3 regions of the Shewanella sp. 125m-7 genome follow, and region 2 is predicted to be linked to each of the others. Evidence: predicted binding sites of a transcription regulator. Region 2 holds the regulator's gene; each other region holds the start of a gene.
The links. Region 2 encodes ArgR, which controls arginine synthesis, uptake and breakdown. Its sites were predicted from a motif close to ANTGAATANNTATTCANT; they were not measured.
Positions count from the first base shown of each region.

Region 1: argA (amino-acid N-acetyltransferase) is a predicted target of ArgR. The motif match lies at 992-1,009, and genes of this name have one in related genera.
Region 3: ACVBIL_RS15165 (OadG family protein) is a predicted target of ArgR. The motif match lies at 1,006-1,023, and genes of this name have one in related genera.

Region 1 is NZ_JBRILQ010000003.1:156,679-158,960, forward strand. It holds gene radC (RadC family protein) at 1-5, shown strand, start outside; gene rpmB (50S ribosomal protein L28) at 131-367, shown strand; gene rpmG (50S ribosomal protein L33) at 374-547, shown strand; gene argA (amino-acid N-acetyltransferase) at 1,091-2,282, shown strand, end outside.
Region 2 is NZ_JBRILQ010000011.1:36,057-38,338, forward strand. It holds gene ACVBIL_RS07305 (cupin domain-containing protein) at 1-244, opposite strand, end outside; gene argR (transcriptional regulator ArgR) at 503-973, opposite strand; gene mdh (malate dehydrogenase) at 1,324-2,259, shown strand.
Region 3 is NZ_JBRILQ010000034.1:52,775-55,056, reverse strand. It holds gene ACVBIL_RS15165 (OadG family protein) at 1,263-1,511, shown strand; gene oadA (sodium-extruding oxaloacetate decarboxylase subunit alpha) at 1,531-2,282, shown strand, end outside.

The sequences.
Region 1 (2,282 bases), on a different contig from region 2:
ATTAATCTATTCCTTGATCTTTGATTTTAGATCCTGTATAAAATGCGCCCTCTGTTGTGTGCCTCAGGCGACGGCCGTGTTCGAGGTGCATTAATGCTCGAGCGTTAAATATTGTTTTGGAGAGATTGACATGTCAAGAGTATGCCAAGTAACTGGCAAGCGACCAATGGTTGGTAACAACCGTTCGCACGCGAAGAACGCAACGCGTCGTCGTTTTTTACCTAACCTACAGAACCACCGTTTCTGGTTAGAAAACGAAAAGCGTTTCGTACAGCTACGTATATCTACTAAAGGTATGCGTATCATCGATAAGAAAGGTATTGAAGTTGTTATTGCTGAACTTCGTGCCCGCGGCGAGAAGGTGTAATAAACCATGGCTAAAGCTAAAGGTAATCGTGAGAAGATCAAGCTAGTTTCTAGCGCTAACACTGGTCACTTCTACACGACTGAAAAAAACAAGCGTAACATGCCTGAAAAAATGGAAATCAAGAAATTTGATCCAGTTGTTCGTCAGCACGTTATGTACAAAGAAGCTAAAATCAAGTAATTACTTGTTTTAAGCATCTTGGAAAAGCCTCTATTTTTAGAGGCTTTTTTTTGTCTTAAATTTACGAAACGCGCTATGTTTAACCGCTCTTTTTTAACGCCATAAGTCAAACCCTTCTCATAAGCTATTGGCTATCGTAAATACTTACCGCGCTTTGATTTCCTGCAGAATGCACACATTAATTATGCTGATGGGTATTGTTTGCGTAATCATTCATTAAAGTTCTGCTTAACCTTCTTGTGGCATGCTATAAAACTCATCTAGAAGATAGCTCAGTTACACTGTTGATTTTGTAATGCTAAGTTCGTTAACTGCTGATAAATTAAGTTTATTATGGCGCTTCGGCCCCAGGGTCAAGATCCATTAACGGCATGTTGCGGATGGCATGCTCTGCTATTTCTGCTTATAAAAATACTTTCGCAACGTGAGGGTAAATGCTTTTTAATTGAATTTAAATGCATTAGTATCTTTGGGGTGGCTGAAGTTAATCTCTGAAGATTGGTTTTCAGATAAATCTCTATTCATTCGAAAGGTGATCTTAGCGTGCGTACCACTGAACTTGTTGATGGATTTCGTCATTCTGCTTCCTATGTGAATGCCCATAGGGGCAAAACCTTTGTTGTGATGCTGGGTGGTGAAGCCTTAGCTCAGAAACAGTTTCGCGCGATCATCAACGATATCGCGCTGCTGCATAGTTTAGGGATCAAGATTGTCTTGGTTCATGGTGCTAGGCCTCAAATTGATGAAGCCCTCGCGCAACACAGTCTGCCTGCCGAATATTACAATGGCGTGAGAGTCACAGAAGAAGATGCTCTTAAGGTGATTAAGCAGGTTGTTGGTGGCTTACATCTTGATATTACCGCTCGTTTATCAATGAGCTTAAGTAACACACCTATGCAAGGTGCGCAGATCAATGTTGTTAGTGGCAACTTTGTGATTGCACAGCCGCTAGGAGTTGAAGATGGCGTTGATTATTGCCTCAGCGGTAAAGTGCGCCGAATCGACAGTCAAGGCCTGAAACGGCAGCTAGATAGCGGCTGTATTGTATTACTTGGCCCTGTCGCTGCGTCAGTGACAGGCGAAAGCTTTAACCTGACTGCCGAAGAAGTTGCCACTCAGATAGCGATTAAACTCAAAGCTGACAAGATGATAGGTTTTAGTTCGCAAAAGGGTATTTTGGACGACACAGAGCAGGTCATTGCCGAATTGATGCCGACCGATGCACAAAATATCTTGAATGAACTGCCAGAGGCGACACCGCTATGTGTGGGCACAAAGGCCTTTTTACAGGCAAGTATCGATGCTTGTCGTAATGGCGTGAGTCGGTGTCACTTTGTTAGTTATCTCGATGACGGAGCCTTGCTACAAGAGCTTTTCTCCCGCGATGGCATTGGCACACAGATTGTGACAGAAAGCGCTGAGCGCTTGCGTAGAGCAACAATTAGCGATATCGGTGGCGTGCTCGACCTCATTCGTCCATTGGAGCAAAAAGGGATCTTAGTTAGGCGCTCTCGTGAACAGCTCGAAATGGAGATTGAGCAATTTATGCTAATTGAGCGCGATAGCTTGGTGATAGGTTGCGCCGCGTTTTATCCCTTCGAGGAAGATAATGCGGGCGAGTTTGCTTGTTTAGTGGTGCATCCTGACTACCGTGATGCCGATAGAGGCAGTGTGTTACTGCAAAATATTATTGGTCAGGCAAGAGTGAGAGGCTATTCGCGTTTGTTTGCCTTAA
Region 2 (2,282 bases):
GGTGAGGCTCACCATCAATGTACAGCGTCGCTTCGCCATGCATAGCGTAGATATGCTCTTCTTCTTTTGTATGGTAATGGGCCACAGCTGAAGACTTACCTGGCGCTAAGCGTTCCATGGTGACGCCAATTTTTTCCCCTCCGGCAGTATCACCTATGTGCTTTTGCTCGCTGGCATACTGATCTTTATGCTGCCAAGATTCCCAGCATATATCGTTGATATTTATTATTTTACTTTTGTTCATCACTTACCCTCGACTCAGAATACTGTCAATTGGGATTATAACGATTATTACTCAAGAGAGAAGGTACTATTGAATATATTGTATAAAACATCTTGTTTCATTCTACGAACAAGGTAAAAAACGGGTATAAAAGTGAATGCGTATTGGCGTGTGTTTTAGAGGGAATTGACTTCAGTAATACCTGTCGTGTAACGGAAATGAAAATGCCGCAGTCCATGGGGTGCGGCATTCTTGCGCTATGCCCAAGCGGGCACATGATTAATCAGCGTAATTAAACAGTGACTTAACTGTCTCTAGCGTGTCTTCAATGCTATGGATACTCGATGGACAAATAAAAATTGTATCATCACCTGCAATTGTCCCTAAAATACCTTCAGGTTTGCCTATTGAGTCGAGTAGGCGAGCAATTAGCTGCGCTGCACCAGGGCTTGTTCTGACGACAATCATAGCTTGGTTATGATCGACATCCAGCACTAAGTTTTTAAGTGGACTTCCTGCTGTTGGAACACCGAGTTCTGCGGGCAAGCAATAAACCATCTCTTGCTTCGCGTTACGGGTTCTTACCGCGCCAAACTTACTTAGCATACGAGATACTTTAGATTGATTGATATTGCTAAAGCCCTCTGCCTGCAAGGCGATAACGATTTCACTTTGAGAGCCGAATCGTTCCTCTTTCAAAATAGATTTGAAGGTCTTAACTAAATCATCTTGGTTTCTACTAGCTTGCATATATTATTATTCTTTATTCAATAAGATCTGCTTTATGATGCTGATTTTCGCTTTTTTTGTCAATTAATATTCGTTTTTTTGAATAAAAATTCATTGAAAAGACTGGCAATTTATTGATCGCTAGTTAAGTTAGAATGATTATTCTAATTTTTATTATGCTAATCTATCGCACTAAATTGCCTGAAAGCGTGATTCTCACTCTCTTTGCTCGTTGATAGCTTTATATTAGTGTTCTAGATTATATTGAACGCGACTAAGGGATAATTGAATTTTATTTGTGAATCCAGTACTGTTGCCGCATTAGGAAAACGGATCTAAATCACAAAATCCGAGAATTAACGGAGATAATTATGAAAGTTGCTGTACTTGGTGCTGCTGGCGGTATTGGCCAGGCTCTCGCTTTACTATTAAAAACTCAATTGCCTGCGGGTTCAAAGTTATCGCTTTATGATATCGCTCCAGTAACACCTGGCGTTGCGGTTGACTTAAGCCACATCCCAACCGCTGTTGAAGTGAAAGGTTTTGCCGGTGAAGATCCAACTGCAGCGCTAGAAGGTGCTGACGTTGTCCTTATCTCTGCGGGCGTTGCTCGTAAGCCGGGTATGGATCGTTCTGATCTATTCAACATCAATGCCGGTATCGTACGTAATCTAGTTGAAAAATGTGCCGCGACTTGCCCTACGGCATTAATCGGTATTATTACAAATCCTGTGAATACAACCGTTGCGATTGCCGCTGAAGTATTGAAGAAAGCCGGTGTTTATGACAAGAACCGTTTATTCGGTGTCACAACATTAGATGTTATTCGTTCTGAAACGTTTGTTGCTGAAGCAAAAGGCTTAAACGTAGCAGACGTTAAGGTCAATGTTATTGGTGGTCACAGTGGTGTGACTATTTTACCGCTACTATCACAAATCGAAGGCGTAAGCTTTACTGATGAAGAGGTTGCAGCATTAACGACACGTATCCAGAATGCGGGTACGGAAGTGGTTGAAGCTAAAGCGGGTGGCGGTAGTGCAACGCTTTCTATGGGGCAAGCTGCATGTCGTTTTGGCTTATCACTTGTTCGCGGATTACAAGGTGAAGCAAACGTTATTGAGTGTGCCTATGTTGATGGTGGTAGTGAGCACACTGAATTCTTCGCGCAACCTGTTGTGCTAGGTAAAAACGGCGTAGAGCAAGTTCTTGCTTATGGCGATGTAAGTGCATTTGAAGCTAATGCTCGCGATGCAATGCTAGATACTTTGAAGGCTGATATTCAGCTTGGTATCGAATTCGTTAAGTAATCGATACAGGCCTTTTGTGGGTC
Region 3 (2,282 bases), on a different contig from region 2:
AGCATCCAGTGATCTACATCTAGCCCAGTTTATTCAGGTCTAATCGTTCCGAACACCTTGAGTGGGCATAATACGAATGTCAATCAAGGTATATATGAATGCAAAATGACAATATCGAACCCACAGCAAAGAATCCAAAGAAGAAGCCAACGGCTTAATCACTGAGCAGGGCTACGTCTATTCCCCATGTTAGCTAAGAGTCTGTTGATGGTATGAGTATGCCTCTGCAGAGCCTGAGCTTATTGATCAAAGCAATTGTGGGGGAAGCAAAGGCACGGTTATCCAGAAGTTTAGTTACCAAGTATTAATGCTCGGCAGATTTATGTTGGGGTCAAATTATCACTGGGTGTGACTTGATCACGGGGTGCAGCAAATTAGGCTTTTGACTCACGCCGTCAATGTCGCTGGTTGGACTGACATAAATACACTACAAGTTGCGATAGCAATACTGATTTAAACACTCTTGTTTATCGTAACCGTCTATTACAAATGGCAACAATCAACGCTTAAAGGACAGGCCTAGCAAGCGCTCGCAGCGAAAGACTGGTATCGATTCATCAGTGTTCTTTATCGACAACGAGATAAGGTTAATGCCCCTGCAATATTGGAAGTTGATGATAGTGAAGCGCAGTTAATGCAGAGTGATGAAAAAACGAATCAAACACTATCAAGATTACTTTATTGTTTGTTTAGTCGGCCTGCGAAGGTTTGTAGCAATGAGTCGCTAGGGGCTGCTGAGACAGCTGTAGCAAACAATATGACTCGCTCCTTAAACTCTGCCGCCTCAGCCCCATCTCAAGCATCATTAACAAAATGGATAAAATAGCGGTGAATTCTCACCTTTTATATATGCCTATTGAGTGACTCTTTCCGAGAAACGTAATTGCATAAAATCTCACCGTAGAGTGAAATCTAATCCTCTGTTCTATTTTCTGAATTCATTTTCCAGAAATTACACCGTTAAATTATAAAGAAATTGTCATAAAAGCTTGTATATTGTTGGATATTGAATTTTTAGTCACTTTCAATGAGGAATTGTTAGTTAGCTTGTGTTGTTGATGTTTTTCGTGGTATGACCAATTTACAGCTTGGTCGCTATTTTGTTATAAATAGGTTGTTGTTTTTGCTCGGCGCTCGCAATTTCACTGTAAAGCAGTATCTAAAATGAATGGAATGAAATGCATAGTTTGTGAGTGTTAGGTGAATAATTATTGGGTGGTTGTTGTTTTTGTTCGCAAAGAAGATGCCAATGAGAGGGTGAGATGGATTCAATATCTGGGCAGTTATATGACGCACTGGGGATCATGGTACTAGGCATGACGCTAGTATTTGTTTTTTTGAGTATTCTCATTTTAGCAATCAATTTAGTAGCTCGAAAATTTGGACCTTTACCGCAACAGGATGTGAGTCAAGTTCCTTCGACTCAACCGCAGTCGGGGCAAGCGAGTGTGAGTCCTTTAATAGCTGCAGTTATCACTGCTGCAATTCATCAGCATCGTAAGAAAGTATAATAAAAGCAGGGAGTTTTGTATGAGCAAGCCATTGGCTTTAACTGACGTGGTCCTAAGAGACGCGCACCAATCTATTCTCGCTACTCGTTTGCGTACCGAAGATATGTTACCTATTGCACCTTTACTCGATCAAGTTGGCCTTTGGTCAATTGAGTCTTGGGGAGGCGCAACGTTTGATTCGTGTATTCGCTATTTAGGTGAAGATCCATGGGAACGTATTCGTGAGTTAAAAAAGGTCATGCCCAACACACCACAGCAGATGCTGCTGCGTGGACAAAACCTGTTAGGTTACCGTCATTATGCTGATGACTTAGTACATCGTTTTGTAGAGCGGGCACATACAAACGGAGTCGATATATTCCGTGTATTCGATGCCATGAATGACGTACGTAACCTTGAAACAGCAGTTAAATCAGTTATTGAAGTCGGTGGCCATGCTCAAGGCACACTCTCTTACACGACCAGTCCTGTACACAAGCTTACAACCTGGGTTGATATGGCCAAGCGCATTGAAGATATGGGCTGTCATTCTTTATGTATTAAAGATATGGCGGGTTTGCTTAAGCCTTTTGAAGCTTTTGACTTAATTAGCCAAATTAAATCTAAAACTGATCTTGTGGTGTCACTGCATTGCCATGCCACCACAGGCCTAAGTACTGCTACCTACCAAAAAGCCATTGAGGCGGGTATCGATGTACTCGATACAGCCATTTCATCAATGAGCCAAACCTATGGTCATACAGCTACAGAGACGGTTGTTGCCATGGTTGA